2 regions of the Marinomonas sp. 63XJN7_7_ISO-PGPR-S23-202 genome follow, and region 2 is predicted to be linked to the other one. Evidence: predicted binding sites of a transcription regulator. Region 2 holds the regulator's gene; the other holds the start of a gene.
What was found. The regulator LexA, encoded in region 2, represses DNA repair genes until DNA is damaged. The targets are predictions, from matches to a motif close to TACTGTNTANNTANACAGTA.

Region 1: recN (DNA repair protein RecN) is a predicted target of LexA. The motif match lies at 13,174-13,193, and genes of this name have one in related genera.

The regions. Positions count from the first base shown of each region.
Region 1 covers NZ_CM149677.1:4,453,580-4,469,661, forward strand. The annotation lists gene AC0VYG_RS20490 (efflux RND transporter periplasmic adaptor subunit) at 1-565, shown strand, start outside; gene AC0VYG_RS20495 (DUF2955 domain-containing protein) at 526-1,563, shown strand; gene AC0VYG_RS20500 (TRAP transporter large permease) at 2,347-3,639, opposite strand; gene AC0VYG_RS20505 (TRAP transporter small permease) at 3,723-4,241, opposite strand; gene AC0VYG_RS20510 (TRAP transporter substrate-binding protein) at 4,271-5,287, opposite strand; gene tcuB (tricarballylate utilization 4Fe-4S protein TcuB) at 5,522-6,655, opposite strand; gene tcuA (FAD-dependent tricarballylate dehydrogenase TcuA) at 6,698-8,122, opposite strand; gene AC0VYG_RS20525 (LysR family transcriptional regulator) at 8,250-9,176, opposite strand; gene AC0VYG_RS20530 (hypothetical protein) at 9,848-10,204, shown strand; gene AC0VYG_RS20535 (alpha/beta hydrolase) at 10,330-11,301, opposite strand; gene AC0VYG_RS20540 (hypothetical protein) at 11,314-11,649, opposite strand; gene AC0VYG_RS20545 (LysR family transcriptional regulator) at 11,835-12,779, shown strand; gene recN (DNA repair protein RecN) at 13,221-14,891, shown strand; gene fur (ferric iron uptake transcriptional regulator) at 15,039-15,449, opposite strand; gene AC0VYG_RS20560 (outer membrane protein assembly factor BamE) at 15,519-15,836, shown strand; gene AC0VYG_RS20565 (RnfH family protein) at 15,833-16,082, opposite strand, start outside.
Region 2 covers NZ_CM149677.1:2,718,134-2,734,215, reverse strand. The annotation lists gene AC0VYG_RS12680 (glutamine--tRNA ligase/YqeY domain fusion protein) at 1-83, shown strand, start outside; gene cysS (cysteine--tRNA ligase) at 88-1,470, shown strand; gene AC0VYG_RS12670 (universal stress protein) at 1,592-2,029, opposite strand; gene AC0VYG_RS12665 (hypothetical protein) at 2,121-2,606, shown strand; gene AC0VYG_RS12660 (DNA topoisomerase I) at 2,691-3,485, opposite strand; gene topA (type I DNA topoisomerase) at 3,675-6,305, shown strand; gene AC0VYG_RS12650 (DUF6586 family protein) at 6,302-6,772, shown strand; gene AC0VYG_RS12645 (hypothetical protein) at 6,775-7,041, shown strand; gene lexA (transcriptional repressor LexA) at 7,166-7,789, opposite strand; gene dinG (ATP-dependent DNA helicase DinG) at 7,860-9,983, shown strand; gene AC0VYG_RS12630 (DEAD/DEAH box helicase) at 10,122-11,471, shown strand; gene AC0VYG_RS12625 (protein adenylyltransferase SelO) at 11,551-12,972, shown strand; gene AC0VYG_RS12620 (NAD(P)H-dependent glycerol-3-phosphate dehydrogenase) at 13,097-14,131, shown strand; gene AC0VYG_RS12615 (DUF4389 domain-containing protein) at 14,124-14,408, shown strand; gene AC0VYG_RS12610 (SixA phosphatase family protein) at 14,395-14,892, shown strand; gene AC0VYG_RS12605 (alpha/beta fold hydrolase) at 14,980-15,849, shown strand; gene AC0VYG_RS12600 (DUF4892 domain-containing protein) at 15,924-16,082, shown strand, end outside.

The sequences.
Region 1 (16,082 bases), 1.7 Mb from region 2:
TTTGACCAGCAAAGAAAAATTGGATGAAGCCACAGCCAACGAGCAAAGCGCGGCGGCTAACGTGCAAGCGGCACAAGCCACTTTACAGATAGCACAACGCAATCTAGACCACACCAAGGTTATCACCGCTGAACCTGGCGTAGTGACGAATTTAGCCTATCAAGTTGGCATGTATGTCACACCGTCTTCAACGCTGGTACACATTATTAACCGGAAAAAATTTTGGCTCGCCGCCGATTTTACCGAAAAAGGTTTACCCGTTTTAACCCCCAATCGTGAAGTCAACATTGTCTTTGATGCCTATCCCGATCGCGTGTTTCACGGTCATATTAGCTCCATTGACCCAGCAATATTAGCGGGAGCTGAAAGCGCCACTTCACTTGCGCAAGTCGATAGTGAAACTCGCTGGATTCGCCCACAACAACAAATCCGCGTACGCATTCAGGTAGATAATGCCCCCTCTCCTCTGGTGGCAGGTAGCCGAGCCAGTATCATGGTGCGTGATAAGGATCATATTTCCGATATTTGGATGACGATATTGAGCTGGATGAGGTACGTCTATTAATGTACGAGCTGATTCGTAAAACGCTAATCATTGTACTGTGCTTGATGCTGAGTAAAATGCTGCATTTAAATGTCAGCGTCTATGTGGTGCTCTTCGCCATTGTCGTGGCGACCACCAGCTTTTCTAAACATTTAACACACCTATTACAACGTTTAATTCCTTCTGTGGCGGCAGCAGTGGGGGCCGTGTTTGTAAACCAGCTCTTTGCTGACCACCCCTTTATTATCTGGACCTGCTGCATCGTGTATTTTGATCATGTGCGCCGTCATGCGGATAACAATCTACGGATTCGCATGGCTACCTTGCCTTTATTCATGATCATTTTTATTACCACCTATAGCAACAGCTCCGGGTACATTTTAGCCATTCCGAACATTATTCGCGACGTGGTACTAAGCGCCTTTTTAGCTGCATTAGTCGCCAGTTTGGTCAATCATCTGATGCCAGTGAAAGCACAACCTCCCAAGCCCGTCGTTGTCCCCCAACCCGTCTATGGAACGGATCGCCTAAAAATGCTGATATTGGTTGGGGGCGGCTTGGCCTTCATCATGATCAATGAAGTCACCAGCGCCGTATTTTGCCTCGTGCCTTTGATCACCTCTGCCATGCAACCAACGCACGCGCACATGAAACAACATGCGATTGAAAAGATTCTCGCCCAAGTCGGAGGCTGTAGCTTGGCGGTCATCGCCTCGCTGATCTATTCCGGTACCGAGGTGGATGTATACACCTATTTTGTTGTCTCCTTCCTATTGGTGTATTTGATTTTATATTGGAGTCACTATTCTGAAGCGGGAGACAGAGCGATTCACGCAGACGCACTAATGGGCTTTTTGATTCCCTATCAACTTTATGTGGCAAAAAACGGTAACGATTTTGGCTTACATTCGATTGCCCTACGTGCCGTGGAACTGATCATCGCCTTACTGATCATTTATATATTGGCTCATTGGCTAAACCGCCTTGGGCAAGATAAAAAATCACAAACCTCAACCTAAGCAAAGCCACCTTTTTACGGTGGCTATCCTTAAGTGAATGTCAGCCACTTATCCTATCGTCAGAACAGTCTTCTAGGATTATCCTTTCGCCATTGAATAGGATCGTAACCGTGCACAGCTTGGTACTTAGCAGCTTGTCGTCGGATAAACTTGCCCCATAAAGAGGAAGAAAAATAAAAGCATGACCAAGTGACTGCTATAAGATTCACACTGCCCAGATAGTATATAGAAGGATAATATATGTCAGGATTTAAACTACTAAATTTGATAATAGCAAAGATCATCAGAATAATAGAAAGAAAACTCACACCAACCATTAACCAACGAGCCCAATTAAAATAGCGAAGCATTAAAATGAAAAATGTTTGGAGTACTAAGATATAAACAATCATTCCATATACAATCAACTTCATATGTTCGTCTGTCGCTTCGACGCCTACAACAAGCAGTACAAAAAAACTGACAAAACACAGCCAATAGTCCATAGAAAGCTGGAGATACAGAACAAAAGCATAATTTTTAAAAGCCTCTTCCTAATAGATAACACTAATGGCTATTTGATTACCTTTTGAGAGCCTTTTACCCCTCTTGAACAATTCCTCCTTTTGCACTTGAGTACAGGGTCAGAAAGGATGCAATACTCTGTCTAATTTGATAAAAAGTCGCTTGTTTGACTTCTTTAGCGCTATATAAGTACATTTTTTGACTCTTTAGCCGACCCTGAATGATAAAAAGAAATGACTAAGACGATAAGACGACCTAGTAGGTCGTCTAAAGTCGTATTTAATTTTTTGAAAGGCTTGGTAGCCATATAGCGATATCAGGAAATATCATAATTAGAGTCAAACCTAACAATCCCATCATGGCGTAAGGAAAGGCGCCAACCAGTACATCTTTAATGGTGTAATCTTCACAGATGGCTTTAACCACAAATAGGTTCATGCCAACAGGTGGCGTCACGGCACCGATTTCCATATTGATAACCAGAATCACGCCAAACCAGACAAGGTTGATATCCAATGCTTGCAGTGCTGGTAACAGAATGGGGACCGTGACAAGAATCGCTGCGGCCGCATCCATAAACATACCCAGTATTAAGTAAAGGATGTTGATTAAGATTAAAAACTGAATGGCGGATAAATTCAGTGAGTCTATCCATTGCGCCACGTCTTGAGGCACTTGCAGAAGTGACAGAGTGTTACCAAATACGGATGCCCCTGCGATTAACATCAGTATCATGGCGCTGGTTTCGACACTGGCCATGGTGGCTTGCCAGAAGAGTTTAAGTGATAAACTGCGTTTGACGAATATGGTCAGTAATAGGGCATAGATCACTCCGACACCAGCGGCTTCTGTTGGGGTGAATAGTCCCGTATAGATCCCGCCCAGCACCACTGGAATCAATAACAAGCTGGCAATCATATCGAAGGTGATAGGGGCTTTCGCCTCTGCCGATTGCTCGCTATTTGTAGGGTTAATGGGATGCTTACGCATGGCATAGATGGAATAGAGCGAAAACAATCCAGCCAACATTAGGCCGGGAATAATACCTGCTAAAAACAACTGGTTAACAGAGCTATTGGTGACTAATGAATAGAGAATGAATGAAATGCTTGGCGGTATCAAAATCCCTAATGTACCCGATACGGCAACACAGCCTGCACTGAGCCGTTTTGGGTAACCACGTTCACGCATCTCTGGAATACTAATCGAACCAATAGTCGCAGCAGTGGCTGTGGATGAGCCTGAAATCGCGGCAAATATAGTACTGGCTAACGTGGCAGCGATGGCAAGACCACCTGGAAGTTTTCTTGTTATGCGATGAGCAAAGCTGAATAAGTCTTTCCCTGCTCCTCCCTTGAGCATGAGCTGGCCCATGTAGATATAGAGCGGAATGGCAATAATAACAAAAGAGTTGAGGTCACTGTAGGCCGTTTGTGTGAGCGCGTTAATGCCAGGCCCAACACCAATGGTTATCATGTAACCGAGCATACCACTAATAAGTAGTGATACGGAGATTGGCAACCCCAGAATCATGAGTACGGCCAAGGCACAGATAGTGATCGTAAAGGTCATTGATGAGTTCCAATAAATATTAATTAATCGAGACTTTTTTCACGAAGTCGCGAATTTATGAAACATGTGTCGTAGCAATGTTTCTAATCGGTTTGGCTGATATCCAGTATGAACTTATGCAATTCTGCCACTGCCCAGACACCGGCTCCCAAAGGAATAGCGGCTTTAGCAATCCATACTGGCCACTGAACCACATCTAAAGTGATTTCTTGCATGGTGAAGCTGTTTAATGCCTGCAAAAAGCCAGCGTATGACATAAAGCACAAAAAGCTAAATAGGATTAAAAAACGCAGAATGATCAGTAGTTTTCCTCGTCCGATTATATTTTCTAGGGCAATACCTGCTGTTACATGATGGCGGCCCATTGCCGTCGCAACGGCCCCCGTAAAGGCCAGCCAAATTAAGCAAAATAAATCAAGATCGTAAGTCCAAGAGTTGTCTATGTTCATCATGCGTAGGACGATACCGGCAATGATGGACATGGATAATAAGATGAGGGATAGGGCCGCGATGGTGCTGACTAATTTAGCCAGCCCTCCCGTTAGATCCCTTACCCATTTGACCAAACGGCCAAATGGGGATGTTTCAGTTGTATGTGTCATTGAATATACCTAGAAGAAAAGGAGGCGTGTTACTTGCTGTAGGGTTTTAGGTCATCGAGAATTTTCTGACCAGTTGCCCCTGTTTCTTTAAGATACAATTTACGTTCCATGACGCCAGCGGTTTCTTTCCAAGGCGTTAACTGCTTGCCAGTTAATTGCGTGACGTGGTTGCCTTTAGATTTCAGGAACTTGATATCATTAGTAAATTCATTTTCAATGTCTTGAACGGCTGCTTTTTCGGATGCCTTGGCCGCTTTGGTGATCAGATCACGCTGTTGTTGGGTTAGCCCTTTCCACCATTTGAGGTTGACTTGAACAGGGTAAACCAAAGGAACATAGTGAATAGCGGTAACGTATTTGCCTACTTCGTACCATTTACGTGACGTGATGGTAGATAGGCCCGATGTGGCGCCATCTAAAGCGCCTCGTTGCATGGAGGTATAGACTTCACTGGAGTCCATGGCAACGGGAGTGGCGCCTTGGCTCTTAAGGAACATAGCAGAAAGGCTACCTTCTGAGCGCATTCTTAAGCCTTTAAGATCTGCCGGCTTGATGATCGCTCTTTTGCTGTTTACATAAGATGTAGCATAACCGTAGAAGCCCCAAGCAACAACGTGAACGCCGTGCTTTTCTAAAATAGCATCAACATCTTTACCCAGTTTACCGTGTAATACTTTTAGTAGTGTTGTCGCATTTGGAGCGAGGAAAGGAATGGTATCCCACTGTAGCGCTGGCGCGTATTTAGACCACCAGTGCATGGCATTAATGCCCATATTAGCCGTATTATTTGCTAAACCATTGGCGATGTTAGAGGCTTTGAGGAGAGAGCCTGAAGGATAGGTAAGCACTTTAATGCTACCATGGCTCATTTCTTTGATGTTTTTTGCAATGGTTTCTGCTTGATTAGCCGTAGCAGTATGCGGTGGCATATACCATGCAAACCGCACGGTTAAATCGGATGCGAAAGCACTCGTTGAAGTCAATCCTAAAATAGATATTACAGCAATAGACATGCTTAATAAAAGTTTAAGGTATTTATTTATCATGGCGAACTCCTTTTTATTATTTTCTTTTAGCTTATTGCAATAGATCATACTAAATTAATTATTAGTACCACCGAGTTTTTAATTAGAATTTGAATGTCATTATCAATAATCCCATTACCTTCTATTATAAATATCACACATTTCTTAAATTACAGTTCCAGACATTTTTTATGTCCAGCATTAGTTTTTTCATTACTTTTATGTACGATAATCACTGTTATTTAGTTATAGTTTTTATTGTTTGGCTTTTTTCTCTTTAAAACGCTCAAGATATGACTTGAAAAGTGCGGCACTACGATAGAAACCATGTGCGAATTTGCTGTATGGCATTGTTAGGAAGAAGGCCATGACAAAGCCAAGATGCAGCGCAAGCATGAGTGGCATCAAGGTGGTTTCTCTGACGCAAAGCAGCAATAAGCCAGTCAAGCTAATCATGAATAGCAGAACGATAAAGGCACGATCCATGGGACGCTGAGCTTGGTCCCCATGATCGGGATGTCGCTTATAATTTAAGTAAAGTAGCCCAGCAGGCCCCACCAGTAAGCCTAAGCCACCGATGATTCCCAGCATGACGGGTAAACTGAAGACAGGGTATGGCGCTTCCCACCCAATATAGTGGTAAAGAGTCGCCACTGAGGTGGCTGCAAAGCAGAGCATGAAGCCATAAAAGGTCAAGTGATGGAAACGGCGACGAGATAATGTGTAGGCATCATCTTCATTATTACACCCTTGTCCATGGCCTCCATCTAAGTACTTAAGTGTTAAGGCCGCTTTACCAGCTTGTAGCATGGCAGGTAAAGGTTCTTGCTGTCGTTTCTCCTCTTTTGGCGTCACTTTTCGCCAGAAATGAACGACTCCCACTAACAATGCCAGAATAGAAAAAACAAACACTGAGCCAAACAGGGCAACTAGGGTGTTATGTGAGAATATATGGTAAAAATTTCCCCCTTCAATTTTTGTGAAGAGGTTGCCTTGTATTAACAAGGTGAGAATCAGAAAAAGGCAGAGTGCCAACCCACTGGACAGGGCGAGAGTCACGCCATTGCGCTGGTATAGCGCGCCTAGTTTTTTGGGCCAAGCGAAGTCTATATAGGTTTGCAGACGTACTTTGGCCATAGCTCGAGGTATATTGACATCAAATTCATGTGGCGCCGCGTATTGGCAAGCATGCAAACAAGCTCCGCAGTTATGGCACAAATTGGCTAGATAATGAATATCGGCTTTATTAAACTCCAAGCGCTGTGTCATGGCAGGGAAAACAGCACAAAAGCCCTCACAGTAGCGACAGGCATTACAGATTTGCATCTGTCGGTTGACGTCTTCTTCGGCGGTGTTTAATAGCGGAATCAGGTTACTTTCGGCGCTCATGATAAATTCTCTTATTCTCTATTAGTCATGTATTCAGGCAATCTAAACGGGCTGTCTGTCCAAGCAGGATAAGGCTGCATTGTGGCCTGCGATGCGGCCAAAAGCGGTACCAATCGACATACCAACACCTGCGGTATAACCCTTACCAAGTACGTTTCCAGCCATCATCTCCCCTGCGACAAACAGGTTTTTGCTCGGTTGATTAGCAAAACGTACGGCTGCGGTTGCATCCGTCTTGAGCCCTAGATAAGTGAACGTCACTCCCGGCCTGAGGGCATAGCCATAAAACGGTGGCGTATCGATAGGACGAGCCCAGTGAGTTTTGGCGGGTGAGATTCCTTCTGTCGCACAATCATCCAATTTCGTATGATCGAAAGAACCGGAGCGGCAGGCTTTATTGTAGCGTTGAAGAGTGCGCAAGAAGGTCTCGCGGGGAAGTTCTAGTTGATCAGCGAGTTGTTCTAATGAATCGGCTTTACTACCGGGAAACACTGGTGGCATGAAGTGACCAACCGCTTTACTGTCTATGATTGAGAAACCTATTTGCTCTGGCTGTTGGGCCACTAGGCGCCCCCATATTGCATAACGCTTAGGCCAGAAATCTTCTCCCTCGTCGTAGAAACGCGCACCCTCTTTATTCACCACAACACCGAGGGATACACAGTCAATACGTGTACAGATGCCGCCATCGTATAAAGGAGCACGAGCATCAATGGCGACCATATGAGCTTGCGTTGGGTCTCCTATGCGGTCAGCGCCGAGGCTGAGCATGCGTTTGAGTAATGTTCCGGTATTGAAACGAGTACCACGAATCAAAAAGTTATCGGACGGGTATTCACCCCGTTCATTTTGCCCCCAAGCTTCGCGTAACCAATCTCGATTGGATTCGAATCCACCCGCAGCTAACACGCAGCTTTTGGCTTCGATACGTTCCGCCGCAAAGTGGACACCATTTACTTGGCGCTCAGGAATCAATGCGGCGACAAACCGTCCATCTTTGATTTCTAAATCTTCAACAGGGGTTTCATATCGGATTTGCACACCTAACCGCTCAGCGCTTCGATAGTAGGCGTTGACCAGAGCTTTTCCGCCCCCCATAAAAAACGCATTAGTCCGTGCGACATGCAGAGCACCTGAAAGAGGCGGTTGAAAATGAACACCGTGTTGACGCATCCAATCCCGACAGGTGGACGATTCTCGGATCACCAATCGAGCCAGCTCTTCGTTGGTCTTGCCGTCCGTCACCTTCAGCAGGTCTTGCCAGAATTCTTCTTCTGGATAGGCGTCAACCAGTACATCTTGGGGGGCATCGTGCATGCACCTTAGGTTTCGGGTGTGCTGAGAGTTACCACCCCGCCACTCACGTGGTGAAGCCTCAAGCAACAAGACGCTAGCCCCCGCTTCACGGGCCATCAGGGCGGAACACAGAGCGGCGTTACCACCGCCAATAACCAGAACATCGATCATAAGCTCTCCTATTACATGAGAAGCAGCATAGCTTTTCAGTATCGGAGAAATACTATTGTGCGAAAGCCGTCATCGACAGTGCGGTTTTGCAGGTAGGTATTTAGAAAAATTAAACCCCATTTTCATGCTAACCGATCCAGTTTGCTCCAGACCAGATACCGCTATTCACTAAGTCTTTGGCCACCTTGATAATGGTTGCACGAGCCGCCAGCGCACTCGGAGAAAGGTCATCGTCTGGTAAACTGACCAGATAGTTTCGACGAATTAATTGGTTATCTTCAATGCGACGGATAGATAATCCGTTTTTACCAAAGCGAGCGGCAGCCGCTCCGGGTTGAATGGTTGCCCCAAAGCCTTGGTGAACCGTGTCCATTAGAAGCGTAAGCCCATCAATTTCCATAATGATATTGGGGTGAATATTGTGTCGCTCAAAAGCAGCCATCAAACTGGTTCGCAATCCATGTTGCCCACTTGGCATGATCAGCTTTATATCCGCTAAATTTTTGATATGTACGGGAGACAAGGCACCAGATGCATTTAAGTCTTCTGGTGAAGAGATGAGGAATAACTCTTCATCGAGTAACGCTTTTGTACTCCAACGATGAACCGTCTCTTTATGAAATAATATTGCCAAATCTAGCTGTCGCGTATTCAGCATATTTTCTAAATGTCCAGATAACATCTCTATTATATGAAGATGGATATGAGGATAATTCTCTCGCATTGCGCGAATTAAAGGGAGAGCAAGAACGGTAGCCGTCGTCGGTGGCATGCCGATACTGACATAGCCACTGGTTCGCTCTTTTTGAGCCGCCATGGCTGCCTGCTCTGCTTGCCTTATAGCAAGTTGAGCATGATGCATAAATGCAATGCCTGCACTCGTCGGAAGAGCCCCCGTTGATGTCCTGTTAAGTAGCCGTGTGGCCAGTTCGTTTTCCAATTTTGATATTTGCTGACTTAACGCAGAAGTACCGACGTCCAACTCAAGGGCGGCCTTACCTAAACTGCCGCATTCAACGACCTTTAAAAAGTACCTAAACTGTCGAAGTTCCATCGCTCTTTCACCTTTGTTTTTATGTTTTGAAGCTTGTTTATTCCTTCTGTCGTTCGGAGAGTTTTCTTCTCTTGCAGGATCAACAATCAACTACTTCAAAGCACTTAGAAAACATCTATCCGCTGAACGTAAGCCTTTCCAGCATATTTGTTCACCATTTGCTGCAATTGAAAATGAAAACGCTTTAAAGTCGACCTTTCAGCTACTTTCAGTTTTAGCAGCTAAAGACAGACAATTTTACCACACTAAAGTCAACGAGTTAGAAGTAAGTCATTGGGTTTTGTCTTCGCCTCCACACCACTTGCCTACACTCTGATTGCATTAGATTACTGACTTGATGTAATTTTAACGAAGACAAAACGCCGCTGTAACCCGCTATAGATGGGGACTAAAAACACGGGGGAAATGAAATTAAAACGAAGAAAAATAACTTAAAAGACATCAAAACTTACTAAAACATAGTGGTAAACCGTTCTGCTGATAAACGCCTACATTTAAAAAAAGCGCAGCCTAACATTCGAGCATGCTAAAAAATTTATAGATAAATAATCTTCTTCAGGTTATCAGACTATTTGAAGGATATGTAACCACAGTTGATGTGGCTATAGCGCAATAAGCAATTACCAGCTAAAGTTAGACAGCATACTTCTGATTTTGGCTAAGCAAACTGAATGCATAAAGAGAATTTAAAACTAAGCGCATCACAGCTACTGATCATTCTTGATAACGCAGCGCTTTACGGCATTCACAGCGTCAAACAACTGCATTTTTTTATCGATGTAGCCATGAGCATTGAGTCCCAAACAGATCGACCAACTTTAATGCAACTTTCTCATGCAGATGATGGATACGATCCAGAGTATAAGCGAGTTCAATCCATTTTTTTGAAGCTTTCATCCGGTTCAAAAAGCCGAGATAGGGACGGCCTAGAACTCCTAACATTCCTTGATCAGGGCAAAAACAAACGAATAATCCTGACAAAGAAAGGCGCAGACCTATGGAAAGCTATTAAAGTCTTGATTGGATAGGAATGGTAAATGACTGGAATTCATAAAAAACCTTTTTTAACTAGACATTAATGCTAATGGGTGCCTAGTAAAGTCTGAGAAGTCCAGTTCCATCCAAAATCAGAAGAAAAATTTAATTCATTGACCTAACAAGACATACAGGATTGGATCCAATGATAGATATGATGAGCAACTTCATCAGAATTGGTATCCATCATTGGCACATGTGAATTACCATAGATTCCCAGTTTAGGGAGATCAATGACTTTTACATTACCACCGGTGCCTTTCAGCTCCGCTACGTATTGGTCAACTTGTTTCCTATACCCTTGCCAAGTAACCGATCTATCAATGTAATCTCCCCACACAAACAAATGAGGTACCTGATTGGCAAGTCCTAACTTGTCAGGTGCTGATGCAGGTTCAACAACGACCACTCCTAGAAATAGACCAGGACGTTTGGCAACAGCTTCAAGTGCAAAATTTCCGCCTTGGCTATGAGCTACTAGCCACACAGGACCTATTTTCTCTAATGCTGAGTAATATGCCTCTAATGTAATAGATGCATGATCCGTCCAGCGCGGCACAAATTGTGAACAGAAATGGTCGAGACTATTTAACGGGAATTTTAGTCCCTCATATCCTTGACTTGGATCTGCATCACTTGAGTAGTGATCACTTTTACCGAATCTAAATAGTTCCCATGCTTCATTTCGCGTTCTGAAAATGGGGGCTGTATCGTATATTTCTGGATAAGGAGACCACCCCGCTCGCCCTCGTTCAACTGCATCACATACATATGTATCAAACCCTCTACGCAAAAAATACATTTGCCAGCCAGGTCGACCGTCTGGAGTAGTCTCCCAAGTCACTCCTGTCATCGCTCCACCATGCCAAAACATAATTGGACTATTACATTTCGGCTGAACTTGACGAACATATTGGACATAAATTTGCCCCGTTACATAGTCGCCGTTAAGATCGACTAAGCGAGCTTCCGCATTTCTTGCGACCTGTACTTTACGAGCTGGCTGCCCAGCCAGTGTAACTATTTTGCCACCTGAAAAAAAACTACCAATTTCAGCTAGATTGAGAGAATTTAACTCATTGTTACCCATAATATTTCCCCTTCACTCAACATCACGAGCGTAAAGTGTTGTTTGATCAATTGAAAACGCGCGGATTCTAATCCCAGTTGGAGAGACCTGCCTAAATACACTGACAACTTGATCCATCGCTTCTTCTACAACAATGGATTGTCGATATTCAGTTGCCCTAAATTGCATATCTACATAAACAGGTAGAGGACTTACAAAAGTAGAACTCAAGAGCACTATCTGACATTTAGCAGGATTAGCATGCAAAACTTCTCGCATCATTCTCTCTAGCCCTTCCTGAATAAATTCCTGATTTTCTCGAATAGTTCCATCAAGCGTTTCTGCATAAAAAATTTTAATAACAGGCATACCTATCTCCTACCCATAAACTAATGCCGTGGTTAAGATACTTGCAGCAAGTAACCCAGCAAAAAAACGTTTCATATTTATCTCCTGTTTTTATATTTATTCGATATGTCATTTAATTCTAATTTCACTAATGTATTATTAAAAATAATCTTTTATGCTAGTAGACATTATAATTGGTGATACCTATGTTTAGATCAAAAGATATCGCACTTCTGCACGACTTCGTTGCGGTATGTGAAGCTGGGAACATGACTCGAGCTGCTCAAACCTTAAATACAACTCAATCAGCTATCACTCAACGTGTGCAACGATTAGAATCAGCACTCAAAACAAAGCTCGTTAAAAGACACTCTAGGGGAATCATTCCAACTGAACAGGGGAAAATTCTTCTTCGCTATGCAACTAGGGTAAATTCGCTTATAGAAGATGCTGTTGCCGAAATCTCAGCATGGGAAGGTTCTCCTGTTGGTGCAGTCTCCATAGGACTCCCACCATCGGTGTCGTCAGTTTTGATAAGCCCACTGATTTCAGCCGTCAAAGAGAGGCTACCAGGGGTTGAGCTAACGGTTGCAGAAGCTTTTTCTGGGTACTTAGAAGGCTGGCTTCAGAATGACGAAATCGATTTTGCTTTCCTGTTTAATCAGGTAAGAAATGACCAACTTAACCTAACAGATATACTTTATGAAGATCTTTATTTGATCAGTAATACTGCGTTAGCAAAGGATATGCCTCGGGAACTTGAGATCAGAGATTTAGAAGGGATTCCATTTGTTGCTCCTAGTCGAAGACATGGCCTAAGGACTGAGGTTCAGAGTGAAGCGGTACGCCAAGGTGTTGAACTAAACGTTGTTCTTGAAATTGATGCTGGGCATCAGTTAATTAAGCAAATAGAGCTAGGTGTAGGTGTCGCTGTGTTAGCTCGTTCATCGGTTATGTCTGAACTAGAATCTGGAATTCTAGTAGCCAAACCAATCATAAAACCCAAATTTACTCGAACTGTATCCCTAGCTGTAATGCAGCAAAAATCGGACTCATTTCTACTCAACCGCGTCAAAGAAGTTATACTAGAAGTAGTTTATGAATTAATTGCGTCGGAACAGTGGCTTGGAGAGAAAATTATTCACTCCTAATTGAACTTTTATGGACTCTGAAGCTGAAATTATAGACATCCAAGTGCACCAGATGCCTAGATCCATCAGTTATATTAAGAAAACTAAGATGGCAATACTAAGGCTAAATATTTTTATAGCCGAAGCGCTATCGGATAGCTGGACATAAAATACAAAAGAGCCAAGAGTTCAGGCGTGCTTTTGGCTCTTTTAAGTTAAAAAAGTTTTAACACTTCCCTGTTTAGTCACCTTCAAATTTTGCTACCGAAGACAAAGCGCTTTAAACGCCTAAAATCAACGTTTTAGCGGTAGTCAGCCGTGTTTTGTCTTCGCTCTAAAAAGTTTGTCTTCGTTTTAATTTCATCAAATCATTACAAAAATTAAATCCCTGCCCACTTGTCAAAAAACAAACAAATACTGTATAAATAACCATATAAATATTTTCCTTTTGTGGAGCCGACTATGCTAACAAGCATCGCTATTTCCAATTTTGCTATTGTTGAGTCTCTTGAGTTGGAGTTTAAAAAAGGCATGACGGTGATTTCTGGCGAAACAGGTGCTGGGAAATCCATCATGGTGGATGCGTTGTCGTTGTGTTTGGGCGATAGAACCGATGCGGCCGTCGTGCGCCACGGGGAAAAGAAAGCGGATATTTCCGCGACCTTTGACATTACAGAATACCCACATGTTTATGAATGGCTGGAAGAAAGAGATTTAGAGAACGATCAACACTGCATTCTACGCCGTGTGATCAGCAAAGAAGGTCGCTCTAAAGCCTACATCAATGGTCGTCCTTGCACCCTTGGTGATTTAAAAGAGGTCGGCAGTTATTTGGTCGATATTCATGGTCAGCATGAGCATCAATCGTTATTAAAGAAAAGCGCACAGCGCAAGCAGTTAGACGAGTACGGTCAGCTTACCGAGCTTGCTAAGCAAGTGAGCCAGCAATACAGCACATGGCGCCAACTTAAAGAGGAACTTTCTTTATTACAAAACCGCTCGGCTGAGCAGGATGCGAAAATTCAGTTATTGTCTTATCAGTCTCAAGAGCTGGAACAACTGGATTTAAAAGAAGGCGAGATCGAGGCGTTGGAAAACGAGCAGGCATTTCTGTCGAATATCGCCGACTCCCAATACAAAGCCTATCAAGCCAGCGGGATTTTGGTGGACAGCGACGAAGGTAACGTTTGCTCTTTGCTGAACCAGGCACTCAACAGTGCTGGCCAAATTCGTCCGGCCACAAAAGCGCTAGAAGATGCGTTGGAGATGATGAACGCGGCCTTAATTCAAGCTCAAGAAGCCGCAGACAGCCTCCATCACTACCAAGACACCTTAGAACAAGACCCTGAACGACTCAGTGACATCGAACAGCGCTTGTCTGATATATATGACACGGCACGCAAGCATCGGGTATTACCTGAGGCCTTGATTGCACTACGAGCGTCTGTAGATGCCGAACTTGCAACATTGCAAGGCGGTGAAGAAAGCCTTGACCATCTTAAAGAAAAAGAAGAACGCGCTTATGAGTCACTCACCGCGCTGGCAACCACGCTGACCGAAAAACGCATTGCCGCCAAAGACAAGTTAGCCAAACAAGTGGAAGAGCAAATACACGGCCTTGGCATGCCCCATGCGCGCTTCTTTATCGATTGCCAGCCACTGAATCAAGTGACGGCCCATGGCTTTGAAGAAATCGAATATATGATTGCCTCTAACCCAGGACAACCCGCTCAACCACTACGTAAAGTCGCGTCAGGCGGTGAGCTGTCACGTATTAGTTTGGGGATTCAAGTCGTTACCGCCCATACGTCCATCATTCCGACGCTGGTCTTTGATGAAGTCGATGTGGGGATCAGTGGCGGTATTGCCGAAGTGGTCGGTCGCATGTTGCGTTCTGTTGGACAACGCGGACAAGTTTTCTGCGTCACCCACTTAGCGCAAGTAGCAGCACAAGGCAACCAACATCTACGCGTCAGCAAAAAAGTGGCAGACGATGCGACCTCATCACAAGTTTCACAATTGAAAGATCAGGACCGCACTCAAGAAATTGCCCGTTTGCTGGGCGGTTTAGAACTGACCGAGCAAACCCTTGCCCATGCAAGAGAAATGCTGGGGAATGTTCAACTGCAATAACAAAAAAGGCTGACCAATGCAGCAATGAAATACTGCCTTGGTCGGCCTTTAAATATCGAAATACACGTTTAAAAACAGTCCATTTCCACATTGTCTTGCCACACCCTCATATCCCAACCATAGACAAGCCAGAAAACGAAGGTATTGTTATTTTTTCTTAGGACGAACGTACATGATCAAGCTGTGATCTTCGATATCAAAGCCATACTCTTCCGCAATTTCGTGTTGACGCTTCTCAATCACAGGGTCGACAAATTCAATGACTTTACCTGTTTCTAGGCAAATCATGTGATCGTGATGATCTCCTTTCGCCAATTCAAACACAGCCGTGCCCGCTTCAAAGTGATGACGCATTACCAAACCTGCGGTTTCAAATTGTGTTAGTACACGGTACACCGTGGCAAGGCCCACATCTTCACCATGATCGAGCAGGGTACGGTAAACATCATCGGCACTTAAATGATGGTCTCCGGCGTTCTCTAAAATTTGTAAAATTTTGACTCTAGGCAGAGTCACTTTGAGTCCAACTTTTTTTAGTTCTTGATTTTCACTGGTCATGAGGCATTCTCTATTCGATCTTGTTAATAATTACTTTATCATTAGCACACCCGAATTAGGATGTTATCAATGAAAAAATCAATTTTAGTTATATGCGCCTTATTTTCACTCAGCGCATGCAGTTTATTTCCGCCGCCATATAGAGTGCCAGTAGCGCAAGGCAACATCGTCACAAAGGATCAGGTAACCCAGCTCAAAGTGGGTATGACAGAGTCCCAAGTGCTTTACCTTCTTGGTACGCCATTGCTTCGCGATACGTTCAAACCCAATATATGGCATTACTTGTACACCACCAAATACGCAACACCGGAGACCCCCAAAAGTGCTGCGCCTAAGCTAACGCTTATTTTTAAAGATGGCACGTTAATCAAAATACAAAACGACTAACTGTTTTTCGCGGCTCGGTTGGCTCTAGCTTGTTTAGGGTCAACTTTGAGCTCGCGATAAATCTCTACACGTTCTCCCTCTTTTAACGCTTGCTCGTCGGCATTACGGACGGCTTTGCCGAAAATACCCAGCTTTGCGTTCTCAATATCTAAGTCAGGAAAAAAACTCGTAATATTCGAACGACGCACCGCCTCCCTAACGGAACACCCTTCTTCAACATCCAAAGCAATAATTTTTTGTTTCTCT
Region 2 (16,082 bases):
ATTTGAAAGAAGAGGGTATGGTCTTTAACCGTACTGTAACGTTACGTGATTCTTGGGCGAAAATCGAAGCAAAAGGAAAGTAAGAGCATGTTGAAGATTTATAATACCCTAACGGGCAAAAAAGAAATTTTCAAACCCATTGTCGAAGGTAAAGTCGGTATGTATGTCTGTGGCAATACCGTGTATGACTTCTGTCACATTGGGCATGCTCGTGCGATGATTTCCTTTGATGTTATCTCACGTTTTATTCGTCACCTTGGTTATGATTTGACCTATATTCGTAATATTACGGATGTCGATGACAAGATTATCAAGCGTGCGGAAGAGAATAATGAGTCGACTCAGGCATTGACTGAACGCATGATTGCGGCTCAGCGTGAAGATGAGCTGGCATTGGGAAATAAAATGCCTGATCGTGAGCCCAAAGCCACAGAGTTCATGCAAGAAATCATTGATATGGTAAGCGTCTTAGTTGAGAAAGGTTTTGCTTATCAGGGTGCTTCCGGTGACGTGTACTATCGTGCGGCTAAATTCAAAGATTACGGAAAGCTAAACAATCGTAAGCTTGAAGATATGCTGGCCGGTGCTCGTATTGAAGTGGAGGCAGCGAAAGAGCATCCTGCCGATTTTGTTTTGTGGAAGTCCGCTAAAGAAGGTGAGGTTGCTTGGGATTCTCCATGGGGGAAAGGTCGTCCTGGTTGGCATATTGAATGTTCTGCCATGTCAACGAGTTGCCTTGGCAGTCATTTTGATATCCATGGGGGCGGACCTGACCTTAAATTTCCTCACCATGAAAACGAAATTGCTCAGTCTGAAGCCGCGACGGGTAAGGATTATGTTAACTACTGGATGCATTGTGGCGCCGTGCGTGTGAACAATGAGAAAATGTCTAAGTCATTGGGTAATTTCTTCACGGTTCGCGATGTGTTAGCAAAATTTAATCCAGAAGTTATTCGCTACTTAATGGTGTCGAGCCAATACCGCAGCCCAATTGATTATTCGGATCAAAGTTTGCAGGAAGCAAAAGTGGCACTGGAACGCCTTTACACAGCGCTGCGTCAGCAATCGGTTGCTAACTCTTACGAGCCGACAGAGTTCACTGAGCGCTTTGAAAGTGCGATGAAAGACGATTTTAATACGGCGGTGGCGGTTTCTGTTTTGTTTGAGTTGGTGCGTGAATTGAATAAAGCCAAAACGGAAGCGCCGACAATGGCACCTAAGTTAGCGGCGGAATTACGAGCATTAGCGGATTTGCTTGGGCTGCTTGGTCAGGATCCTGAGTATTTCTTACAAAACAGTACTGTTTCAGAAGGGTTAGATGAGGCCGCAATACAAGCTTTGATCGATGAACGTGCACAAGCCCGCAAAGATAAAAACTTTGCTCGCAGTGATGAGATTCGTGATGAGTTAGCACGACAAGGCATTGAGCTGTTGGATAGTCGCGAAGGGACAACGTGGACACGCCATTAGTGGTTTGATGCTTTTTTGTGATATCTGATAGATAAAAAGGCGATGTTAGATAAAAAGGCGATGTTTTTTATTAGCATCGCCTTTTTACTGGGAGCAACCCAAGTGTGGTTGGTTGGAAATATTATTCGCTACGGTGAACGCGAACTGCCAACACATCACATGGTGCACCGTGAAGTACGCCATTAGCGGTCGAGCCTAGTAAAAGAGCTAAGCCATGACGCCCGTGACTACCAACAACAATAACGTCGACTTCTTTTTCCTCTGCAATACGGTGGATTTCGCTTTCGATGCCACCCTGAGTGACACAGGTTTCTTTCACTGGTACATCGATTTGGCTTTCCAAGACTGACATGCGTTCTTTTGCTGTGTCTTTAAGTTGATTTTGTATATCTGTGATGTCAATCGGGACATCGCCTCCATAGGCGTAATTGAGAGACTCAATAACGTGTACAATGATGAGTTCGGCTCCCATGGCCTTAGACAGTTCGGCTGCTTTGTTGGCGACTTTAATGCTCTCGTCAGTTAAATCTATGGCAAGTAGTATTTTTTTGTACAGCATAGGATACCTCCAGTTTGGGTGCTGATTTTAAGTGCTTAAATGCGAATATCAGTTTCTATTTATTTTAGTCTATATGTAACGAGCAAAGTATATGAAATTAGCGATCATTATTTTTATTACATTATCCATTATAGGGGCTGCCTCATGGATTCTCCCTAGCAAACGAGAGCGTCGTTTGGGAGAGTTGCGGATGAATGCGAGACAATTAAAACTTACTGTCCAGCTTACATCAATCGGGCTACCTGACAAGTGGGATAAGTCAAAAGACATGCAGAAATTTTATGCTTATTGCTTATTTCGAGATAAACCATTTGATTTGATTGAAGAAGACCTTTGGTTGATCACTTATGAAGTATGGAAATACCTTCCTGTTGAGCCTGGCTGGTGGATGAGTAAAGAGTTGAATTTGACGGATCAGAATAAGCAGGATTTGCTGGCATTGTCCGGTTTGGCAACCGCCATTAAGGTCAATAAAGATGGGGTGTCAGTTTACTGGGATGAGGAGAAAGGGGATGAGGATACGGTCAAACTGATTGCGAAACTGGCTCATTCTTTGTCAAAGCCTTCCCTGATTTAAACAAGACTTAAGTCTGGACTTTTTCGAGCAAGTTCGCATATGATCTTGCTCGAAAAGACAGCACACTTAATGCTTAATGCTGAGTTAAGTGTGGCCGTCAGCATCCAGTTGGTTATTGATCATGTTGGCCACATCATTGTTTGATTCAATGTTTTGAATCAGTTTGCTTAACACTTCTTCTGGATTTTCGGCATCCTTAATAGCGTCTAGCTTAGGTTGCATAATGCGCTTCATTTTATCCATAACGTAATTCTGTAGTGCTTTTTTTTCTGGTCGCTCAATGGAGTCGGACTTGATATGGGATAAAATAACACCATAGAGGGTCTGAGCGACACGTAAATCGCCGCCATTAAAGTTTTTATTGGCTTGCACCATTTGTCGGTTTAACTGGACCCATAAATTCAGCCAGCGAAGGTAGTCATAGCATAATTTGTAATGAGAGTTGCTAATGCGACCTCGACGACGAAGAAAAAGTAACATTTTGGCTGTTTTCGTCAGGCGTTCTTTGTAATTGGCCTTTTGTTGAAAGCTAAGCGCTTCCGGCTCAGGGTTAAATTCAACAGGTAATGCATTACGATCTTCTTCTGCTTTGGCAATGCGTATTTCTACTTTTTCTGGATCGTCAGAATATTGTAAAAGTTCGCGAAGTGTGTCTAGATAATAATCGTAAAGCACATCGCTCACGATGGTATCCGTATTAATATCTTTTATACCTCGCAAATGGTATTCGGCACGATCTGCTCGATTGGCAAGTTGTAATTGTTTAAAACGACGTTCTGTTAACTCTTTTTCTTTCTGTTGGGCGCGCGAACCAATGACAACAGACAGAACGACTATGATCATTAAAAAAGCAATGGTGAGAATTTGAAGTGTTGCCATGATTGTCCTTGAGCAATGAATTCAGTATGTTAAATAAGAAATACTCAGTTCAGCAAGCGATAATATGCGAAACAATACAGTGATCGCTTGTCATATAAAAGGTGTTTGCTTAATATCAGCGCCCCGAAGACTAATTTACGCAAAACAAATATTTGCAGACGTACTCAAAAAGAAGGCTTATACAGTTCAATGGGAAAATCACTGGTTATCGTGGAATCGCCAGCTAAGGCGAAAACCATCAATAAATACCTAGGCAATGACTTTGTTGTTAAGTCGAGTGTGGGTCACATTCGCGATTTGCCTTCTGGTACGACAGCGAAGTCAACGCCTCAAGAACGTGCTAAGCAAGCGGCTTTGACGCGCAAGATGAGCCCGGAAGAAAAGGCGGAGTATAAGCGTCGTAAATCACAACAGCAGCTTATTGCTCGTATGGGCATTGACCCTGAAAATGACTGGGAAGCCCATTATGAAGTGCTGCCCGGCAAAGAGAAAGTGGTTGATGAGCTAAAACGCTTAGCCAAGAATGCCGATCAGATCTATCTGGCGACGGATTTGGATAGAGAAGGAGAGGCCATTGCGTGGCATTTGCGAGAAGCCATAGGTGGTGATGACAATCGCTACAAACGAGTGGTCTTTAATGAGATCACTAAAAAAGCCATTCAAGCAGCGTTTGAAACGCCCTCTGAGCTCGATATTAACCGTGTTAATGCACAGCAAGCGCGTCGTTTCTTAGACCGTGTGGTGGGCTTTATGGTGTCGCCTTTGCTATGGGCAAAAGTGGCTCGTGGTTTATCTGCTGGGCGTGTTCAGTCCGTTGCTGTTCGCTTGATTGTTGAACGAGAAAAAGAGATTCGTGCCTTTGTTCCAGAAGAGTACTGGGAGTTGCAAGCGTTACTGAAAACGCCGACTAAAGAGACCATTAAGTTTGATGCGGTAAAGTACCAAGGCAAAGAGTATCGTCCAGTTAGTAAGGCAGAGTCTGATGCCCATGTGGCTCGATTGGATGGCGCGAATTATCAGGTTAGCAATCGCGAAGATAGGCCGACCAGCAGTAAGCCTTCTGCACCCTTTATCACCTCGACGTTACAACAAGCCGCGAGCACGCGCTTAGGGTTTGGTGTGAAGAAAACCATGATGCTCGCCCAGCGCTTATACGAAGCGGGTTACATCACATACATGCGTACGGATTCGACCAACTTGAGTGTGGAGGCGGTTGAAGCGTTACGAGAATATATTTTATCGAACTTTGGTGATAAATATTTACCGAAAGAGCCACTACGTTACAGCAGTAAAGAGGGGGCACAAGAAGCCCATGAAGCCATCCGTCCATCGGATGTGAATGTACGACCTGATGATCTGCAAGGCATGGAAAAAGACTCCCATCGTCTCTATGACTTAATTCGTAGTCAATTTATGGCGTGTCAAATGACACCGGCTTTGTATACCTCTACCTCTGTTACGGTAACGAGCGGCGAATACGAATTTAAAGCCAAAGGGCGTATTTTGCGTTTTGATGGTTACACTCGAGCCATGCAGTCGTTCGCGAAAAAGGGCGAAGACAATATCCTACCAGATGTGGCTCAAGGGGAAACCTTGGCGCTTGACTCTTTGTTGCCGGAGCAGCATTTTACTAAGCCTATTGCCCGCTTTAGCGAAGCCAGTTTGGTAAAAGAGTTGGAAAAACGAGGTATTGGACGCCCTTCTACCTACGCTTCCATTATTTCAACGATTCAAGATCGTGGTTATGTACGGGTTGAAAATCGTCGTTTTTACGCGGAAAAAATGGGGGATATAGTTACCGAACGCTTAGTGGATAGCTTCCATTCTTTAATGAATTTTAGCTTTACTGCTGAAATGGAAGAGCAGCTGGATGATATCGCGGAAGGTAAGAAAGATTGGATTAAAACGTTGAATGCGTTTTATAAAGATTTCAGTGGTATGTTATCCAAAGCGGAATCACCGGATGAAGGGATGATGCCAAACGAGCCGACACCGACTGATATTGAGTGTCCGACTTGCTCTCGTCCCATGCAAATCCGTACAGCGAGTACGGGGGTATTCTTGTCTTGTTCAGGTTACTCGTTACCACCTAAAGAACGTTGTAAGGCCACGATTAACCTGGTTCGTGGTGATGAAGCGATTGCCGTTGATGATGAGGAAGGGGAATCTAAAGCCTTAATCGGCAAACGCCGCTGTAAAATTTGTGGTTCGGCCATGGACAGCTATTTGATGGATGAGCATCGCAAACTGCATGTTTGTGGTAATAATCCGGCCTGTTCTGGGTACGAAGTAGAGAAGGGATCCTTTAAAATCAAAGGTTACGATGGCCCTGTTCTAGAGTGTGATAAGTGTGGCTCCGAAATGCAGCTTAAAACGGGTCGCTTTGGGAAATACTTTGGGTGTACAAACGAAGAATGTAAAAATACTCGTAAGCTATTGAAAAATGGTGAGGCAGCGCCACCAAAAATGGATCCTGTTCCCATGCCAGATTTGGCTTGTGACAAAGTCGATGACCATTATGTATTGCGTGATGGAGCAACCGGTTTATTTCTGGCAGCCAGTCAGTTTCCTCGTAAACGAGAAACGCGTGCGCCATTAGTGAAAGAGCTGCTTCCGTTTATGGATCAAATTGATCCTAAATATCACTTTTTCAAAACGGCGCCCGTTAAGGATAATGAGGGGCGTCCTACGGTGATTCGCTACAGTCGCAAAACGAAAGAGCAGTATGTGATGACCGAAGAAGAAGGCAAACCAACGGGCTGGAAAGCGTATTATGTTGGTAGTAAATGGGTTGTTGAAGAGGGTAAGAAAAAGAAATGAGTAACGCGAGTCAAGCAAGCGTTACCAATCAGAAGTTAGACGCAGCACGACGTTTTTTGCAGCAAAGCCAGCAGTGCGAAGAGTCTTGGTTGCTCGCTGGATTAGAAGGGGCGTCTTTGTTTCACCTTCGCAGTGCTTTGAACGGTTTGCTACAAGAGATCAAAACGGCTTATAGTCTGAAATCAGAATTGGATATATTGAAATTACAACATGCAGCGAAAGAGACAGGAGTTGTGGTTCCCACATTGAGTGAGTTATCGGATCTTGCTTTACAACCCCACTCTTGGCTGAATCAATTAGAGCAAGCATTCATTGCTCAGTTGGAATGTCACTATACGTCGTTTTCTGGTATGAGTTCGGACAATATAATTGGTAAAGGATCGGATGCCGGTGCTTCAGTTGGTTTGTACTTGTCAAAGCTTGTTGAGTTGGTGTTGCGTTTTAGAGAAGAATCATCAGAGTATTAATTATGAAAGAATCTTATCTAGAGATTGTTGAACTCGATAATGGCGATATTGTATTGAGACCAGCAAGTGAAGACGGAGAGAGTGTGGAACCGCTGGCTACCTTGGTCATTTCCGATACGACGAAGTCGTATTTGAAAGAAAGGTATTTTGAATTAGCTAAGTGCATGTTCCATGCAGGCATAGACTTTGTATATTCTGACGAGTCAGCGTTTGGGGATGACGCTGAGTATTTGGAAGACATGGATATGCGCCCTAAAATCTTACATTGATCAGAATGAAACAAAAAATGCGAAGCCATGGCTTCGCATTTTTCTTGCTCGTATTTTAATGGATGGTTAGGTTGGCCTAATTTTTATCCATTAGAATACGTGCTGGATTAGCAAAGGCATTAAATCAAACTGTTTGCCTAATGACGCCGACAGATAAGCCTTCGATGGCAAATTCTTCGCTTTCCAGATCAACAAGAATATCGTCAAACTCCTCATTTTCGGGTTGTAGGCGTACTTGACTGCCTTTTTGATAGAAGCGTTTAACGGTAACTTCATCGCCAATGCGGGCAACGACTATCTGGCCATTACGAATAGTGGTGGTTTTATGGACAGCGAGAAGATCTCCTTCCATAATGCCGATATTTTTCATGCTGGTGCCGGAAACAGACAAAAAGTAATCCGCTTTAGGGGAAAACATGCTAGGTGGAACGCTCACATGTGATGCAATGTTTTCTTGTGCGAGAATCGGAAAGCCTGCCGCCACTTTTCCTATGACGGGCAAGCCAAGCTCTTCGTCATTTGCTGCTTCTACAGGGTCTTCAATTAATTGAATGCCTCGGGATGCACCAGAGAGCATTTTGATGGCGCCTTTTTTGGCAAGGGCCTTCAGGTGTTCTTCGGCGGCGTTAGGCGATTTAAAGCCTAAGCGACCTGCGATTTCTGCACGTGTTGGAGGAAAGCCGGTTTCGCTAATAAATTCGCGAATGGTTTCTAGTACGTCAGATTGTCTTTTGGTTAATTTAATCATAGGGCCATCTGGTTGTTTATACAGTAACTGTTATTATATACAGCATCACCAACGATTCTCAATAATTTAAATGCTTTCAGACGAACTAAAAACACAAATTCATCTTGCTTACCGTGCTTCTTTGGAAGCAAAACAGCATAAGCCCCGAGTTGGTCAGCGTCAGATGATCGGCGCAATTGCCCGTACCTTGGGGAATATCAAGCAAGACAGTGAAGGTAACCGACTAGACGAAAAGCACGTGGCAGTTGTTGAAGCTGGAACAGGGACCGGGAAGACTCTGTCCTATTGTTTGGCGGCTATTCCTATAGCCAAAGCCCGAGGCTTGAAACTAATCATTTCCACGGCAACCGTTGCTTTGCAAGAACAAATTTTGCACAAAGAATTGCCTAATTTGTTGGCTCATACAGAGTTAAGCTTTAAATATACCTTGGCAAAAGGGCGTGGCCGCTATCTCTGTCTAAACAATCTTGAGAGTTTTTTAAGCTCGGAAGATCAAGGTATGGAAGACATGTTTGCAGGGTTGTTTGAGCAGCACTTGCAAGCCGATGACGTGAATACGGTGTTGTACCAAGAAATGGATGTGGCGTTATCAAAGGGTGAGTGGGACGGCGATAAAGATAATTGGGAAGGGCTGATCCGAGATCAAGATTGGCGTCGTTTAACGACGGATCACCAACAATGCACGAATAGAAACTGTGCCAATTATTCAGCTTGTCCGTTTTTTAAAGCGCGGGCTGAAATTGAAGTCGCCGATGTGATTGTTGCCAACCACGACCTTGTATTAGCTGATTTATCTCTAGGTGGTGGTGCCATTCTTACACCGCCAAAAGAAACCATCTATGTCTTCGACGAAGGCCATCATCTTCCTGATAAAGCCATTAGTCACTTTCGCCATGAAGTGCGTTTACAGCAAAGTATCACTTGGCTTCGCCAGTTGGAGAAGAACTTGGTGAATTTGAAACAGGAGTTGACCGATGCCGTTAGCTTAACGGGTCAGTTGTTGCTGAAAATTCCCCAACAAATTCAGAGCATTGTGAATTTTATTCAGTATGCTCAACAAGGGTTGGCGCCTTACATACAAGGTTTGGGGTTGGATCAAGACAATAATCATCACCGCTTTGAGTTTGGTGTGATACCTGACGAGTTGCGCCAGTTGGCTTATAGTTTGCAGACCTCCTACCAGAAGCTGTTCAACAATATCGAAAGCATTCAGGATGAATGTAAGAAAACCAAACAGAATGAGGGGATGGGAATTACCTCAGAGACCGCTGAGACTTGGCAGCCGATTCTAGGGGTGATTTTAGGTCGTTTGGAGCAATGTGTTGAGTTATGGCGTCTATACTCCACGGTTGATGATCAAAACTTTCCGCCTAATGCACGTTGGTTAATGGTGATAGGGCAAGGGATGGAGCAGGATGTTGAGCTTGGTGGTTCGCCGATACTGGCGGCGAATACGTTACGCCAACAATTATGGGATAAGTGCTTTGGGGCGGTGGTCACATCGGCCACACTGACCGCGCTGAATCAATTCCATCGCTTTAATATGCGCTCAGGGGTGCCTCGGGAAAGTGAATATTTGCGAGTGTTAAGCCCGTTTGATTTTCAGAATAATGGCCTATTGGTGGTACCCAATATGGAGCATGAGCCAAATCGTGTGGATCAACATACTGCAGAGATAGTGGCTTACCTGAATAAGAATGTTCATACCGATAAAGGAAGTTTAGTGCTGTTTTCTTCCCGTCGTCAAATGGAGGACGTTGCTAAATCGCTTGCTGCTGGATTGCAGGAAATCCTTTTAACTCAAGGAGAGCAGTCTAAACGGGTTATTCTGGATTCTCACCGGGCCAAGATTGATGAGGGTAAGGGCAGTTTGCTATTTGGTTTGGCGAGTTTTGCCGAAGGGGTGGATTTGCCAGGTAAGTATTTGACCTCTGTGTACATTGCCAAAATTCCTTTTGCCGTACCGGATGATCCGGTTGAGGCAACGCTGGCTGAATGGATACAAAAACGTGGTGGGAATCCCTTTATGGAAATTACTATTCCAGATGCGTCTTTACGCTTGGTGCAGGCGACAGGACGTTTGTTACGGAGTGAAAAAGACTCGGGAGAAATTCATATACTGGATAAGCGCCTCAGGACAAAGCGCTATGGGCAACAGTTAATTGATAGTCTTCCACCGTATCGCATGGTATAGCTTTCCATCTTTTTATCCCATGACGGGGTGCGAAAACCAGTAACTTAGTAACGCAAGGGGTGATAAAAACCTATCATTTAGGTACACTCCCCGCAAAGTTTCATAAATTCAAAAATATAGAAGAATATAGATTCCAATATGGAAAACCAAACAACAGACTCCGCTCCAGAGAAAAAACAAAGACCTAAGCGTCCGCGCCGTTCTAATAAGCGCCCGAACAAAAATAGCAAATCGAACAGTGCGCCTGCACAAACAGCTTCTTCAGTGGCGGAAAAAATGGAAAATAACGGTTCAGTGTGGTCAATCGATCAATTTCAAGTGCCAGAAGTAGAAGGCAAATTACGTTTTCATGATTTGAACTTACCTGACCGTGTATTGAAATCCATCTCAGAAATGGGCTTTGAGTACTGTAGTGAAATTCAAGCAGAAACCTTGCCGATGACCATTAAGGGATATGACCTTATTGGACAGGCGCAAACAGGAACTGGAAAAACGGCAGCCTTTTTGATCGCCATGATCAGTGACTTTTTGGACTATCCGCTAACAGAAAAGCGTGCTAATCACTTTGCCCGCGGTTTGATTATCGCCCCAACCCGTGAATTGGCGTTACAAATTGCCGATGAAGCGGTGAAGTTAGCGTCAAATTGCCATTTGAATGTGGTTTCTTTGGTGGGGGGAATGAGCTATGAAAAGCAGAAACAGGCTTTAGAAAACGAAAATGTGGATATTCTTGTCGCGACGCCTGGACGTTTGCTGGATTTTGCCCGCAGCAAAAAAGTTATGTTAAATCAGGTGGAATGCTTGGTGCTAGATGAAGCAGACCGCATGTTATCGATGGGCTTTATTCCAGATGTTAAAAGCATCATTCGCATGACGCCTCATAAAGAAAAGCGCCAAACAATGTTGTTTAGTGCGACTTTCCCAAAAGATATACAGGTTTTAGCGCGCCAGTGGACATTCTTTCCGAAAGAAGTATCCGTGGTGCCAAAAGAAGCGACAAACCAGAATATTGATCAAGTGATTTATACTGTAGAGGCCGAACAGAAATGGCCTGTTCTGCAGCAGTTGATTGAAGGTAACAACAATCAGAGAACGATTATTTTCGCAAATCGTCGTGATGAAACCCGCGACCTTTATGAAAAGCTCAGAAAAGCGAATATTAATTGTGCGATTCTGTCAGGTGAAGTGGCTCAAGATAAACGTGTTAAAACATTGAAAAACTTCAAAGAAGGCATTATTCAAGTATTAGTAGCAACGGATGTCGCCGGGCGTGGTATTCACGTGGATAACATCGAATTGGTTGTTAACTATGCTTTACCTGAAGACCCAGAAGACTATGTGCACCGTATTGGTCGTACTGGTCGTGGTGGGGAAACTGGTAAAGCGGTCAGCTTTGCCAGTGAGGACGACGCCTTTTTGATTCCTGAAATTGAAAAGGTAGTGGGCGAAAGTATACGTTGTGAATATATGGTGAATACGGCACTTTAATACTTTTCTTACATTAAAGCCCATCGAAATATGCGCATAGCGAATGCCATATTGCGATGGGCTCATCAAGTGAGTACCTATGAACTTAGAGCACCACTTTGCAGGTTTGGGTGAGGCATTTTATGCCAAAACACGCATCCAGCCACTTCTTCAGCAGCGCTTGGTTGAATTCAACCAGGAACTTGCTCACTCTCTGTCTATTGACATTAAATCCTCTGAAACCAAGTCTATTTTGAATGGTGAAACGCCAATAGAACAAGCCTTAAGCATGGTTTATGCGGGACATCAGTTTGGCGGCTTTTCTCCTCAGTTAGGGGATGGCAGAGGGGTTCTGTTAGGCGAAGTGCGTGATGATCGCGGGCTCTTGCAGGATCTTCATATGAAGGGGGCGGGGCCGACGCCTTATTCTCGTCGTGGCGATGGTCGAGCGGTGCTGCGTTCTTGTATTCGTGAGTATCTGGCGAGTGAAGCAATGCATGGGGTATCGGTTCCTACTTCCCGTGCTCTGGCCTTGTTTGACAGCGAGCAGCCTGTGTATCGCGAAACGCCTGAAAAAGGCGCTATGTTATTGCGTACGGCGCAAGGACATATTCGCTTTGGACACTTTGAATTTTTCTTTTACCAACGTAGAGATGATGAGCTCAAGACGTTACTTGATTACTGTCTCGAGCATTATTATGCGCAGTGTTTAGCGACCGATGCGCCACTTGAAAATATGCTGATTGAAGTGGTGAAGCGGACTGCCAGAATGATTGCTAAGTGGCAGGCCGTTGGATTTCAGCACGGTGTCATGAATACCGATAATTTTTCTTTTACTGGCGAAACCATTGACTATGGGCCATATGGCTTTATGGAAGATTATGAACCAGACTGGATTTGTAACCATTCAGACTATGAAGGGCGCTATGCGTTTTCTAGGCAGCCAAGTATCGGCTTGTGGAACTTAAACTGCTTGATGCGTTGTTTTTCACGACTGCTTGAGCGTGAACAATTGATTGCCATTTTGCAGCATTATGAGCCTGAACTGCAGTCTCATTATGAAAGTTTGATGAAGGCGAAGATGGGAGTTAATGATACGGAGCGCTTAGAGACTCTGTTGCCGAGTTTGTTTTCTATATTGGCCGCAGAGAAAATGGACTATAGTATCTTTTTCCGTTTATTGAGCAAATTGATGCCTGATAACCGCCATATAATCCTTGATGAAGTTATTGATAGAGAGCGGATGTCTCAATGGCTTACTCAGTACCAGCAAGCTCGTGAGCAGGAAAATGAAAATTGGCAACAAGTCAGTTTGCAAATGCAACAAGTCAACCCCAAATATGTATTGAGAAACTACCTTGCTCATGAAGCCATTGTCGCTGCAGAGGAAGGGGATTATTTGCCTTTTCGTCGATTACTGACGGTCTTAAGTGCGCCATTTGATGAGCATGTGGAGAATGAAAAGCTGGCACAAAGAGCGCCAGACTGGGGCAAATCATTAGAAGTGAGTTGCTCTTCATAACAACAGGAGGGTGGACTCTTTAAGACATCATGCTAGGTCTTCTTAACATATAATTATTGGCTTTCTCAACGCAAAGTAGATCCAGCGTCTGAGAGGGGCAAACGTATAAATTGTAGGAAAAAGGATGATAAAAAAGCACTCTGTTTGTGTATTAGGTGGCGGCAGTTTTGGTACCGCTTTAGCGAATATTATGGCCAATAATGGCCATCAGGTGAGTCAGTGGATGCGTAATGAGCAGCAGGTGGAAGAGATTAACTTGACGGGCTTAAACAGTCGTTATCTTCCCGGCGCGGAACTGCACCATGAGTTATTGGCGACCAGCAACTTAGAACAAGCGATAAAAGACAGTGATACCATCTTTGTTTCAATTCCTTCTAAATCATTTGAGCAAGTGGTTGAGCGAATCGCACCTTTGTTAACGGCTGATAAGATGCTTATTAGTACCACAAAAGGCTTTAACCCAAATCGTTTTGAACTGATGAGTGATATTCTGCGTCGCAATCCAGTCACGCAACAAATTGGTGTATTAAGTGGACCCAATTTAGCGAAGGAAATTGCGTCGGGTCAAATCACTGGGTCAGTCATTGCCAGTGATGACGAGAAGGTTCGTTCTCGCGTGATTGAACTGCTGAAATCAAAGACATTTCGTGTGTATGAGAACGCTGACAGTACTGGTGTTGAGTTGGCAGGGGCGTTAAAAAACATTTATGCCATTGTGTGTGGTTTAGCGAAGGCGCTCAAAGTGGGTGAAAACACCATGGCAATGATTATGACGCGAAGCTTGGCGGAAATGAGTCGTTTTGCCGTGCATTTTGGTGCAAACCCGATGACCTTTTTAGGATTGGCAGGGATGGGGGATTTGATTGCTACTTGTTCTTCTCCATTAAGCCGTAATTATCGAGTAGGGTTTGCGATCGGATCTGGGCAATCCCTTGATTCTGCTGTAGAAGAAATTGGTGAGGTGGCCGAAGGGGTGAACACTTTGCGTATGGTGGTCGAAGAAGCAAGTAAACATCAATTGTATATGCCATTGGCGGTGGGCTTGTCCAAGCTTTTATTTGATGGTGCTAAACTGGATACATTAATTGGCTCAATGATGACAGGTGAGCAAAAATGGGATGTCGAGTTTGCGACAGATAAGGAGGCGAAACATGGCTAAACCAAGCTATACCGATCAAGGGTTCTGGTTACGATTAATTTATATGGTGTTGTATTGGATTATTTTAAACATCGCTTTGACAGTGTTCGGGGGGCTGATAGTAGTGGTTAGCGCTATTAAATTGCTCACTTCCTCAAAAGCTGAGATGTTATCTGCTTGGTTGAAAAGCGTCAGTATATTTATTCGTCAATCATGTCGCTTTTTATCGTTTGAAGACGAAGAAAAACCCTTTCCTTTTCAGCCTTGGCCTAAGGTGAATACTGATGAGCAAAACTAAACGTTTATATGTACTACGCCATGGTAATGCCCAAGCCCATGGTTTTGATAAGGATGCTTTTCGCGAACTGACGCCACGTGGAGTGGAGGAAGTCATTGCGACAGCTGGCGCGTTTCGAAAAAAAGGTGAACAGTTGGACGCTGTCTTTGTTAGCCCATATGTTCGAGCTCAACAAACAGCGCAGCATTTTTTGACGGAGTTAAATCAAGTTAACGACGACAATGGAACGTCTTTGGAGGGGCAAACTTGCTCAATGATCACGCCGAGTGGCAAGGCACTGGATGTGGCGTTATGGCTAAATGAGCAGCCCTATGAGTCTATTTTATTAGTGACCCATCAGCCATTTGCTTATCAGTTGGTTAATTTGTTGGCAGATGGGCCGCTGCCACATGACTTTTCAATGGGAACGGCATCATTAGCCGCCCTTGAAGGGGAGCTTTTTGCTACGGCGTGCTGTCAATTTCGTTGGTTTATCTCTCAGTAAGACGTTCGTCGTTAGAGGTGAAGAAAAGGCCTCTTAAATAATTTTGAATGCCGTGTTATGTAAAAGTTATTTTAAGGAGTAGGTTTCATGGGGAGTGACGTTGTTTTTAATCTAGCCCACACTAAAATTGCAGGGTTGCAGACGTTGTCATCCAATCCTTCGGCAGTCAAAGTTTTGTGTTTGCACGGTTGGTTGGATAATGCCGCCAGTTTTAATCGTCTTACTCCTTATTTGTCTGGTTTTACTTATAGCTCGATTGATCTTGCTGGGCATGGGTTATCGGATCATCGTGTGGCGGGGTCGTTTTACCATCTTTGGGATTACGCGTTAGATGTCGTTTCCATTCTGAATTTATCAAATCAAAGTACTTGGTTGATCGGTCATAGTATGGGCGGTGCTGTCGCGATGATTGTTGCAGCGATTGCGCCAGAAAAAGTACGTGGCTTGATCGTGCTGGATAATATGGGGCCTGTGACAGCGAAGCCCTCGGAGCGTGTTTCTATGTTGCAGCGAGCTATTCAGCGTATGGCGAAACACCGCGAAGGTCGCTTTGCCCGCTACGAGACTCTGGATGATATGGTCAGTGCACGCATGCATGGTTTTACCAGTTTGTCCCGTGAGGCGGCCAATGAGTTGGTTGAGCGTGGGGCGATTCTAACTGATGATGATCGTTGGGGGTGGCGTCATGATCATAAGTTGTCTTTTCCATCCCCTTATAGAATGGACGAAGACGGTGTGGCTGCGCTGATTTCAGAAATAAAATGCCCCGCTTTGTCCTTAGTTGCCAAAGATGGGGTGTATGCCAACCGGGAAGGTGAGGCATTTGTTAATGCTCGCGCTGCTCAATTTCCGTGGATTAAACTTAAATGGTTAGAAGGGAGTCATCATTTTCATCTGGAGCGTGATACGGCGCCAATGGTTGCAGAGGAAGTGAGGAAGTTCATTGATCAAAACTAACACCAATACAATGGTGATTTAGCTGGCAGGTAAGGTTCATGGTCAATTTTAAGAAATTTATAGTCGCATGTTCAATGTTGGTAAGTAGCATTGCGTTGGCGGATTTATCCAATATTGAGCCTTACCGAGGGGCTCAGCTCGTAAAAAGTGGTACTGAGGAAGCCGCTTTAATTGAAGTGCCTTTAGGGAAAATTCGTCGATCTGGTCGGGGCTGGGAGCCAGAATCAGTGATT